2 regions of the Micromonospora humida genome follow, and region 2 is predicted to be linked to the other one. Evidence: riboswitches for the same ligand, from Rfam matches in the RefSeq annotation. Region 2 holds a riboswitch; the other holds the start of a gene.

Region 1 (5,859 bases), 200 kb from region 2:
AGCCGGTCAGGCCCGCCGGCACGTCGGACTCGTCCCGCAGACCCCGGGAGACCTGCTCTATCTGGAGACGGTGGACGCCGAGTGCCGTCAGGCCGACCGGGAGACCGCCACGGCGGCCGGCACCTGCCGCAGCCTGCTCGACCGGCTCGCCCCCGGTCTGCCCGGCGACCGGCACCCCCGTGACCTGTCCGAGGGGCAACGGTTGGCGCTCGTGCTCGCCGTGCAGCTCACCGCCGCCCCACCGGTGGTCCTGCTCGACGAACCGACCCGAGGGCTGGACTATCTCGCCAAGCGGCAGTTCGTCGCCCTGGTTCGCGGGCTGGCCGCCGCCGGCCGGGCGGTGATGGTCGCGACGCACGACGTCGAGCTCGTCGCGACCCTCGCCGACCGGGTGGTCGTGATGGCCGAGGGGGACATCGTGGCCGACGGCACCACGGCCGAGGTCATGCTCGCCTCACCGGCGTTCGCCCCGCAGGTGGCCAAGGTGCTCGCCCCGGCGCCGTGGCTGACGGTCGAGCAGGTCACCGCCGTGCTGGGCCCGGCCCGGGAGCCGGCATGAGCGTGCTGCGGATCGCGCCGCGCACCGCCGTGGTGCTGGCCCTCGCCTCCGCCGCCGCGTTGGCCACCTTCACCTGGCCGTTCTTCATTCCCGCGCATCCCGAGAGCACCGCTCGCACGGGTGAGGCCCCGCTGGTCTTCCTCGTCATGCTGCCGGTGCTGGTGGCGCTCGTGCTGGCCGAACTCAGCTCCGGTGGCATCGACAGCAAGGCCCTGGCCATGCTCGGTGTGCTCGCCGCGGTCAACGCCGCGCTGCGTCCCCTGGGCGCCGGCACCGCGGGCATCGAAACCGTGTTCTTCCTGCTCGTCCTCGCTGGTCGGGTCTTCGGGCCGGGTTTCGGGTTCCTCCTCGGTTCGACGTCGCTGTTCGCCTCCGCGCTGCTCACCGCCGGGGTGGGTCCGTGGTTGCCGTTCCAGATGCTGTGCGCCTCCTGGGTGGGTCTCGGTGCCGGTCTGCTCCCTACGCGGTTACGCGGCCGGGCCGAGGTGGCTGTCCTGGCCGGCTACGGTGCGTTCGCCGCCTACGGCTACGGCCTACTGATGAACCTGTGGTTCTGGCCGTTCAGCCTTGGCGCGGACACTCAACTCTCCTACGTCGCCGGTGCGCCGGTGCTGGACAATCTGCACCGCTTCGCGGTGTTCACGGCTGTCACCTCGACGTTCGGTTGGGACACCGGGCGGGCGATCACCACGGCGGTGGCGGTCGTGCTGGCCGGCCCGGCGGTGCTGGCCGCCCTGCGGCGCGCCGCCCGGCGGGCCGCGTTCGACGCCCCGGTCACCTTCGCCGCGCCCGCGCCGCAGCCGGCACCGTCAACGGCCACGCCGCGACCCGAAACGCCGGTGGCGGCACCGCAGGACGTGCCGGGTCCCGCCGTAGGCGTGGCCCCGCCTGCCCGCCGAGGGCTGGATGAGCCACCCGCCACCGCCGAGGAGGGCGGGCAGGGAGGTGGGTCACATCAGGCCCCGCAGCGGCCGGCGGACTGACCGGTCGCGGATAGGCTGCTTCGTGGCGCTGGTTCGCCCGGACGTTCGTCACGCCTGGGCGTCGTAAGAGGGAACCCGGTGGGAATCCGGGACTGCCCCGCAGCGGTGAGTGGGAACGACCGCCGTCATCAGCACTGGGCCGCACGGCCTGGGAAGCGACGGCCAGTAGGAGATCCGGGATCCGGATCACGCCCACGAGTCCGAAGACCTGCCCGCGCTGCGCATCCACGAGGTGGGTGCGCTGCCGTCGACCTCGCGGGCGGGTCGGGCGGGTGATGCGCTGCGGCGTGTCCTCGACGTGCGTGCCGGCTGGTCGGTCGGTGTGCTTCCCGAGGACGGATGAACCATGCACGAGAGCACCACACTCACCGGCCGGCCCCCGTCGGCGTCACGGCTGACCCTGTCGCAGATCATGGACCAGCACCACACCAACCTGATGGGCACCGTCCACGGCGGTCGGATACTCAACCTCATCGACTCCGTCGCCGGAGTGGTCGCCGCCCGACACTCCGACGGGCCGGCGGTCACCGCCGCCATCGACGAGACCGCCTTCCTGCGGGCCGTACGCGTCGGCGACGTCGTGCACGTCGACGCCCGGATCACCTGGGCCGGCCGCAGCTCGATGGAGGTCGCCGTCAAGGTCAGCGCGGACCGTTGGGACCGGGCGGTGCCGCCGGTCGACGTGGCCACCGCCCACCTGGTGATGGTCGCCGTCGACGACGACGGTCAACCGCGCGCTGTACCGCCACTGTTGCCGGAGACCGATGGTGACCGGCGTCGTTACCGGGAGGCGCAAATCCGGCGGGAGCACCGGCTCGCTCTCCGGCGGGCGTTGCTCGACGGCGCAGAGGAGGGCTGAGTGGTGCTCGGACTGTCCGCGGCCACCCTGGCCGGCTACCTTGCCGCCATCGCCGTCCTCATGATCACTCCCGGGCCGGACATGATGTTCGTCCTGGCCAACGCCACCCGCTACGGCACCCGGGCCGGCGCGGTCGCCGCGCTCGGGGTCGCGGCCGGGGAGGCGGTACATGTGGCGGCGGTGGTCGGTGGCCTCGCCGCCGTGGTCTCCGCCTCGCCGGTGTTGTTCGCCGCGATCCGCTGGGCCGGGGCGGCCTATCTGATCTTCCTCGGGATTCGGGCCCTACGCGACGGCAGGGCGACGGCCGCCACCACGGCGGAGCGGAACAGCCGCGGTGGCGGGGCATTCCTCCGCGGGTTGGTGACCAATCTCCTCAACCCCAAGATGATCCTGTTCAGCGTGGCTTTCCTGCCGCAGTTCGTCAGCCCGGCGACCGGTAACGTCACGGCACAGTTGGTGCTCCTCGGTGCGATCTTCGTCGCGATACAACTCACCGTCGATGTCACTCTCGGCGCCGGGGCGGGCAGGTTCGCCGGCCGGGTGACCGACGGTCGGTGGTCGCGGCGGATCAGCCGGATCTGCGCGGTGGCCTTCATCGCCCTGGGTGTCCGCCTGGCCACCAGCGGATGACCGCGCTGTCCCACGGCTGGCCCCGGATCGGCGGCCCGCCGTGGCCCGGCCGGCGCTGCGCGGGGTCCCCATGCCCGTCGGGCGACACGGGGACCCCGCTGTCAGGCCGCAGCCGGCCGTGGTTGACCGGCGGTGTTCGCCACCACTACACCTCCGCCGCCGTCATCGCCGATGGCACGGCCCCGCCTGCCGGGGATCCGGTGGCCGACTACGTCCCCACCGGCCGGCCGGGCCACCGTCTCCCCCACGTCTGGCTCGACCCGGAACAGACCCGGTCCACCCTCGACCTGGTCGCAGGCGACGGTTTCATCCTGCTCGCCGGCCCGACGCGGCCTGGGCCTCGACTGCGGCCGAGCAGCAGAAGGTCGGGTTTCCACTGACCGTCCACCACCTCAACCGTGATGTCGCCATCTGCGCGAACGGTCTTCCTCGACCAGTGCGGCCTGCACGACACCGGTGGCCTTCTGGTGCGACCGGACGGCCACATCGCCTGGCACACCCCCACACGCCACCCGACGGCCTCCCCACCATGATGAACATCGTGCGATAGCCGCTGAAGGCCAGCGAAGGCACGCCCAGCAGGAGGAGATGAACGATGCGACAGCATGTACCGGGACGGATCGCCCTGGCGTTGCTCGCGGGAGCGGCGGTCGGGATCGCGCCGGTCGGCCCGGCGCAGGCGCACGTCTCGGTAAGCCCCGCCCAGGCCGCGCCAGGTGGATTCACCACCCTGACGTTCCGGGTGCCCAACGAGCGCGCCGAAGCGGCGACGACGAGCGTGCGCATCGTGATGCCCGAGGCCACGCCCATCACCTCGGCTGCGGTTCACAAGCTGGCCGGGTGGCGGGCTACCGTCGAGGACGGCCCACTCACCGCGCCGGTCAAGGTCGGCTCGGCAACGGTGACCGAGGCGATCACCTCGGTGACCTGGACGGCGGCAACCGCCGAGGACGCCATCGACGGCAACCAGTTCCAGGAGTTCAGTGTCTCCGTGGGCCCGTTGCCCACCACCGGCGACCGCATCGTGTTCAAGGCGCTCCAGACGTACGCCGACGGCGTCATCTCCCGATGGATCGAGGAACCCCAGGCGGGCGGGCCCGAGCCGGAAAACCCCGCCATTGTCCTGCGCCTGACCGAGGCGGCGGCCAGCGGTGTCGATGAACACGGGATGCCGATCACTGCGGCCCCACCGACGGCCGTCGGCGACCGCCCGGCCGGAGTCGCGTTGGCCGTCGCCGTGGCCGGTGTCGTCCTCGGTGCGGCGGCGTTGCTTTTAGGTCTGCTCAACCGGACCCTCGGTAAGCCACGTCGGTAGCCCGACCACCTACACATTCGGAGGTAGTCGGATGCCGCCGGCATCGGGTTCCCACCTTGTGATGAATAGTCGCCCGCTGACAAACATAAAGCGGTCACGGCGGGAATGCACAGACCCGTTCTAACGTGAACAGCGACGTCCGACGAATGGAGGCCCATATGGCAGCCGACGGCCTGGTTCATGTGCTCACCTTGTGCGGCAACTGCAACTGTGGATGCCCGGAGCTGTACATCGACCCCGCAGCGCCCGCCGAGCAGCGGGTCGTCATCACCGATGATTTCGGTAACGCGATCCGACTCAGCGGCGGCCAGCTCAGCGACATCGTCGGACTCGCCCGCTCGGGCGCGCTGGACGACGTGGCCTCCGCCTAGATTGACCTCCGACATCCCCGGCACCCGATGCTGGGTGATGAGCCACCGCCCCTCGGACACCGCCGACAGCCGGTCGCCAGGTCCCCGCCGGACTGTACTCGATCCGATCTCCGGCAGGCCCTGGCTCACCGGCTGGTGGCCGCAGCGGGCTTTTCACCAGATCGACGTTCCGGGCTTCCGGATGGTCCTGCTCGGTCCCTGTCCCCTGTCGCCACGGCTGCTCACTGAGCAGGCCAATCAGGCCGTGCGGCGTCATGCGTTCGGCGCGCTGGCCCGACTCCCCGGCAGCTACCTCACCTTCGTCCGCGCGCCGTACGGCACGTACGTTGCCGGCGATGTGGCGGGAGTCTGCCGGCTCTGGCTCGATGACGGGACCGCCGGCACCAGACCCGGGCCCACCGCGGTACTCCTGCCCGAGGCTACCGGGGCACTGCTGTACGACGACGGGGCAGTTCGCCACGAGCGGTACTGGACGCCACCCGTTGCCGAGGCGCCGGCAACCATCACGGGTCCGCTCGTCGCGCACCGGCTACGGATGGCAGTGCGCTGCCGACTCGACCTGCTCGGGTCCGGCCTGCAGCACTCGGGCCGCGTCGCCCGCCGGCTCGCCGGGGGCGAAGCGGTCGGCGTGAGCACGTCGATGCTGCTCTCTCCCACCGGGCTGGACGAAATCCTCGGACCCGCGCCGACGCCGCACCGTACGGTCTGGCGGAACGGCACGGCAGATCGTCTCCGGCTCGCCCGTGCCCAGTCATCTCCCTCCTCCGGGTCGGATGACTTGTGCGTGCACCGCCCCCTTCTCGACGCGCATGTGCTGGAGGCCGCCCTCGCCACCCGAGAACGCGACGTCCGGCGCGGCACATTGCGTCGCGAGACGATGCTGGTTCTCGATCAGATGTCGAGCGAATGACCGCGTTCTGCTGAACCGCGCCGCCCTTTCCCGCGTACCATGGTGCGGAGCCGGGACACACCACCGCAGGACCATCCGCGGTGCGTCACCCAGGGTCGACACCAGGGCAGGGTGCCGCCCGTTCTCCGCCGTACATCGTGCGGATCCGGCTGATCGAAAGAGGTCATCGTGCAATCCACGTACCAGGTTCGGGGTATGACCTGCGGGCACTGCGCCCAGTCCGTCACTTCCG
Region 2 (5,859 bases):
GGGTGGTGCCGGTGGCGCTGCTGTCCGACGGGACGGACGTGGAGAGCACCCTGCCGGCCCCCGCCGACGGGGCGGGACTGCTGCGGGGCGTGGGAGCGGCGACGGGTAGGGTGACCGGCCCGGCCCGGGTGGTCACCGACCCGGCCACCGCGTACCTCGAACCCGGGGAGATCCTCGTGACCGCCACCACCGACCCGGGCTGGACGCCGCTGTTCCTGACCGCCGGGGCGCTGGTCACCGAGACCGGCGCGATCATGGCGCACGGTCCCACCGTGGCCCGCGAGTACGGCATCCCGGCCGTGATCAGCGTGCCGGGCGCCACCTCGCGGATCGTCACCGGTCAGGTGATCACCGTGGACGGCGCGGCCGGCACCGTGACGACGGCACGGTAGGCCCCGATGCCCAGGAAGGTCGATCCCCGTCAGCGCCGCACGCTGATCGCGGACGCGCTCATGCGGGTCGCCGCCGACCGGGGTCTGGAGGCGGTGAGTCTGCGGCACGTGGCCGCCGAGGCGGGGGTGTCCGCGGGCATGGTGCAGCACTACTTCACCACCAAGGACGAGATGATGGCCTTCGCGCTGTCCGTCGTCCGTGACCGGGGTCGGGCCCGGGTCGAGGCGGCGGTCGCGGCACTCGGGCCGGACCCGCAGCCCCGGCTGCTGCTGCGCACCCTGCTTGCGGCGTTGCTGCCGCTGGACGAGGCGGCGCGCGAGGACGGGCGGGTGGCGTTGGCGTTCCTGTCCTGGACCGCACTGCACCCGGCGGCTGCCCCCGGCCTGCGGCCGGACACCGCGCAACTGGTGGAGTTCATCGCCGGGCTGCTGCCGCGTGCACCGGCGTCGGACGCTGCGGCGGGACTGCTGGCGCTGGTGGAGGGGCTGGGGGTGTACCTGCTCGGCGGGCAGTACACCCCGGTGCAGGCGACCGCCGCCCTCGACCACCAGTTGGACCTGCTCTTCACCTGACCGGAGGCTGTCTCGCCGGGTCGGCGGTGCCCCGGTGCCCACCGTTCGCCGTGCGGGTGCGGCCGACCCGTGTAATCCTCTGTGGACAGTGATCGTCACCTATCGACAGGGGACTTCCATGCGATCTCGGCTCCTCTCCATCGCCTCCGCGCTGACGCTCGCGGTGAGCGGCTCGGTGCTGGCCCTGATACCCGCCAGCCCGGCCAGCGCCCACTGCGACGGCCACGGGCAGCACCCGGACCGCTACAGCGGGGGCGGAATCTCGTGGGGCGACGGGACCTACATCCACGCCTACCCGCACCGGGACTGCCAGTCCAGGGGCCAGGGTTATCCCAGTCAGAACATCGACGTGCACTGCGCCACGCTGACCGGCGACCTGTGGTTCTTCGTCCGCAACACCTCCACCGGGATCAACGGGTGGGCCCGCCGGGACGCGCTGCGCTTCTCGCAGACCGTCACCATCGCCGACTGCTCCAACGGGCTCGCCCCGCACCGCGTCGCCTGACCGGGGCTGCCGGCCCGGCACGGCGTGCCCCTCGACGTTTCGAGCGGTGCGCAGGTGTGACGGGACCCGGCAGCCCGGGGTGGACGGCAACCGCGTCCACCCCGGGCAGGCCGGCCCCGCAGGTCGACCCGACGGCGTCAGGTCAACAGCGCCGGGCGCAGCTCACCACCCACGTTGATCGTGCCGACGACCCGGTCGCCGGTGAGGTCGAAGACGTCGACCGCCCGGTTGGTGCGCATGAGTTCCCGCACCGACGGCGGCAGCGACGGGGGTTCCTTCATCGCCGCCCGGACGTCGCGGGTGGTGGAGATCAGCCGACCGACCAGCGACGCCCCGTCGTGGTCCACCCGCACCCGGCCGTACTCCCAGCCGCAGGTGGTCAGGTCGAGCACCTCGAACAGGCGGGCGAGCAGCGGATGGGGGTCGGTCGCCCGGACGAACTGCGCCGCCCGGGTGCCGACGACCGTGGTGGCGGCGGCGACGTGCACGTACGGGTGCAGGCCGCCCGGCAGCGCGAACAGCGGCCAGTGCAGCCGGCCACCGGCCTCGCGCCACAGTGGCCGGTAGTTGCGCCGGTCCACCGGGAACCGCTGACCGGTACGCCGGTACAGCTCCGTCGTCTGGGCCAGCAGGTCCGCGTGGGCCGCGTCGGCGAACTCACCGACGATGCCGGCCGCCACCGCCAGGCCGTCGCCGTCGTCGAGCAGCCCGACCATCGCCGCCACCTGCTCGGCAGGTCGGACGGCCAGGTGGGCGCCGAAGCGCTGCCGCACCTCGGCCGACAGCGCCGCCTGCCGGACCGGATCCTCCTGGACCTGCCGGCCCCCGCCGCCCAGCACCCGCCCGAGCCATCCCATGTCGCCTCGTCTCCGCCGCCCTCACCGACCGCAGCCATGCTAGTGCGGCCCGGCGTCAGAGACAGCGCACGCCGGTCAGTTCCTCGGCCGCCGTCCACAGCCGCCGGCCGACGGCGGGATCGGTGGCCTCCCGGCTGGCCCGCACCTCGGTGACCGGCCCCCAGGTCTGGAAGAACCGGGCCGGGCCGAAGAACTGGCCGCCGTGGACCTGCGGGTCGGTGGCGGCGCGCAGTTGGGGCAGCGCACCCTGCTCGACCGGCTGGGTGGCCAGCAGGCCGAGCCGGGCGATCACCCGGCCGCGCCGACCCTGGTGGGACCAGGCCCGGGGAGTCAGGTTGGTGCGGGTGACACCGGGGTGGGCCAGCACGCTGATCACCGGCGACCCGGTGGCGCGCAGCCGGCGGTCCAGTTCGATGCCGAAGACGGTGGTGGCGAGCTTGGACCTGCCGTACGCGGTGGAGCCCCGGTAGCCGCGCTCGCCCATCAGGTCGGTGAAGTCCAGGTGTGCGTTGCGGTGGGTGATCGAGCTGAGGCTGACCACCCGGGCCGCCCGCGCCGCGGCCAGGTTGCCCAGCAGCAGGCCGGTCAGCGCGAAGTGGCCCAGCAGGTTGGTGGCGAGGTGCAGCTCGTGGCCGTCCACGCTGGTGCGGCGCGGGCCGAGCAGCACCGCGCCGGCGTTGTTGACCAGCAGGTCGAGCACCGGACGGTCGGCGGCCAGGGCCGCCGCGAACTCCCGTACCGAGGCCAGGGAGGCGAGGTCCAGCTCGCGTACCTCGACGTCGCCGCCCATGCCGTGGGCGGCCCGCCGGCCGGCGGCGGTGTCGCGCACGGCGAGCACGACCCGGGCGCCCCGCCGGGCCAGGGCGGTGGCGGTGACCAGGCCGAGGCCGGAGTTCGCGCCCGTCACGACGGCGGTGCGGCCGTGCTGGTCGGGGATGTGGTCGGCGGTCCAGGTCATCTGCTGCTCCCTGACGGTCGGATCGGACCACCGACGCTAGGGCCCGACCGGGCGGGGCCGGTCGTACCCGGTTGCCTAGGTCCCGCAGACCTACCCACGCCGGTCCGGGCCGCGCCACACTGGCGACATGACCCGTCCGTACGCCCGTGAACTCGGTGACTTCCTGCGTGCCCGGCGCGCCCGGTTGCACCCCCGGGACGTCGGCCTGGAGCCGGGTGGACGACGCCGGGTCACCGGGCTGCGCCGCGAGGAGCTGGCGCTGCTGGCCGGGTTGAGCACCGACTACTACCAGCGGATGGAGCAGGGCCGGGAGGTGCGCCCGTCCGACGACGTGCTGGACGGGCTCGCCGCCGCGCTCGGCCTCGACGACGCGGAACGCCGGCACCTGTTCACCCTGGCCCGCGCCGCCCGCCGGCCGACGCCCGCCCGGGTCGACCACGGCCCGGAGCGGGTGCCGGAGAGCACCAGGCGGCTGCTGCGGGTGCTGGACACCCCGGCGGTGGTGCTCGGCCGGCACCTGGACCTGCTCGCCTGGAACGCGTGGGCGGTGGCGCTGCTCGGCGATCCGGCGGACCACCCGCCGGACCGGCTCAACATGCTGCTGCTGATGTTCGACGAGGCGGCGACCCCGGTGCGGCGCTGCGCGTCCTGGGAGCAGCAGGCCATGGACTACATCGGCATGATGCGCGCCGCCGTGGCCACGGACCCCACCCACCCCCGGGCCACCGCCGTCGTCGGTGAGCTGAGCATCCGCAGCGCCGAGTTCCGGCGGCTGTGGGCCCGGCACGACGTGCGCGGGTCGGTCAGCGGCACCAAGACCTTCCAGGTCCCCGAGGTCGGTGACATCGTCCTGGACTGGGACACCTACCCGCTGCCCGGAAACCCCGGCCCGGTCATGCTGGTCTTCACCGCCGAGCCCGGCAGCGCCGACGCCGACGCGCTGCGGCTGCTGGCGTCACTGCGGGCCACCGGGCGGTCGGATGAGAGTTATCCGACACACCGACGCGACATCTAGTGTTGCCTCTCCCCCATCTACGCCATATATGGTGTGCCACGCAGCTGGTTCGGCCGGGCCCGGTGGTCCGGTCGAGGCAACAGGGAACCCGGTGGAAATCCGGGACTGCCCCGCAGCGGTAAGTGGGAACGACCGCCGTCATCGAGCACTGGACCGCGAGGTCCGGGAAGCGACGGCCAGTAGGCGACCGACCCCGGTCACGCCCACGAGTCCGAAGACCTGCCAGTGCGCCGTGCGCTGCTGCGCGCGGCGGTCGGAGGTCGCGCGGGACGACCGACGCCAGCACCCGGGCCGGCCGCCGTGCCGCGCCCGTCGGCGTCCTCCCGCGTCCCGATGGCCATCGGTGACAGCGAGGAGAGGTCATGACGAGCACAGCGCAGAGCCCACCGTCCGACGTCGACGGCGCGCAGCCACGCCGGCCCGCGATGCGGGTCCGCAAGCGCGACGGCGACACCGAGCCGGTGGACGTCAACCGGATCGTCACGGCCGTCGCCCGGTGGACCACCGACCTGGACGAGGTCGACCCGCTGCGGGTGGCCACCAGGACGATCAGCGGCCTCTACGACGGGGCGACCACGGCCGAGCTGGACAAGCTGTCGATCCAGACGGCGGCGGAGCTGATCGGCACGGAACCGCAGTACTCCCGCCTGGCGGCCCGGCTGCTGGCCGCCTACGTGGACGAGGAGGTACGTGGGCAGGAGGTGACCTCGTTCAGCGAGTCCATCCGGTACGCCCACGGCCTCGGCCTGATCGCCGACGACACCGCCGCGTTCGTGGCCCGGCACGCACGCCAACTCGACGACGCCGTCGACCCGGCCGGTGACCTGCGGTTCGAGTACTTCGGGCTGCGTACGGTGGCCGACCGGTACCTGCTGCGGCACCCGCAGTCGCGGCTGGTGGTGGAGACCCCGCAGTACTGGCTGCTGCGGGTGGCCTGCGGGCTGTCCACCACGCCCGACGAGGCGGTCGGGTTCTACCGGTTGATGTCGTCGCTGGCCTATCTGCCGAGTTCCCCGACGTTGTTCAACTCGGGCACCCGGCACACCCAGATGTCGTCGTGTTTCCTGGTCGACTCGCCGCGCGACGAGCTGGACTCCATCTACGAGCGCTACCACCAGGTGGCGAAGCTGTCGAAGTTCTCCGGCGGCATCGGCATCTCCTTCACGCGGGTGCGCGGCCGGGGGGCGCTGATCCGGGGCACCAACGGCCGGTCGAACGGGATCGTGCCGTTCCTGAAGACCCTCGACGCCGGGGTGGCGGCGGTCAACCAGGGCGGCCGGCGCAAGGGGGCGGCCTGCGTCTACCTGGAACCCTGGCACCCGGACGTCGAGGAGTTCCTGGAGCTGCGGGACAACACCGGTGAGGAGGCCCGGCGCACCCACAATCTCAACCTGGCCAACTGGATCCCCGACGAGTTCATGCGCCGGGTCGAGGCCGACGGCGACTGGTCGCTGATCGACCCGTCGGACGCCCCGGAGCTGCCCGACCTGTACGGCGAGGAGTTCGACGCCGCGTACCGGGTCGCCGAGAAGAAGGCGGTCCGCACGGTGAAGGCCCGG

What was found. Region 2 has a riboswitch for cobalamin ahead of JQX11_RS02825 (ribonucleoside-diphosphate reductase subunit alpha). Riboswitches for the same ligand answer to the same signal wherever they lie in the genome.
Region 1: another riboswitch for cobalamin. It lies ahead of JQX11_RS03640 (acyl-CoA thioesterase); the one in region 2 lies ahead of JQX11_RS02825 (ribonucleoside-diphosphate reductase subunit alpha).

The regions. Positions count from the first base shown of each region.
Region 1 is NZ_JAFEUC010000001.1:886,733-892,591, forward strand. Features, by position in the region: gene JQX11_RS03630 (ABC transporter ATP-binding protein) at 1-559, shown strand, start outside; gene JQX11_RS03635 (ECF transporter S component) at 556-1,542, shown strand; cobalamin riboswitch at 1,555-1,772, shown strand; gene JQX11_RS03640 (acyl-CoA thioesterase) at 1,889-2,401, shown strand; gene JQX11_RS03645 (LysE family translocator) at 2,402-3,031, shown strand; gene JQX11_RS03650 (YcnI family copper-binding membrane protein) at 3,627-4,346, shown strand; gene JQX11_RS03655 (hypothetical protein) at 4,505-4,717, shown strand; gene JQX11_RS03660 (hypothetical protein) at 4,719-5,627, shown strand; gene JQX11_RS03665 (heavy-metal-associated domain-containing protein) at 5,793-5,859, shown strand, end outside.
Region 2 is NZ_JAFEUC010000001.1:691,031-696,889, forward strand. Features, by position in the region: gene JQX11_RS02795 (PEP/pyruvate-binding domain-containing protein) at 1-392, shown strand, start outside; gene JQX11_RS02800 (TetR/AcrR family transcriptional regulator) at 399-965, shown strand; gene JQX11_RS02805 (hypothetical protein) at 1,084-1,470, shown strand; gene JQX11_RS02810 (hypothetical protein) at 1,608-2,327, opposite strand; gene JQX11_RS02815 (oxidoreductase) at 2,383-3,285, opposite strand; gene JQX11_RS02820 (helix-turn-helix transcriptional regulator) at 3,413-4,300, shown strand; cobalamin riboswitch at 4,328-4,541, shown strand; gene JQX11_RS02825 (ribonucleoside-diphosphate reductase subunit alpha) at 4,663-5,859, shown strand, end outside.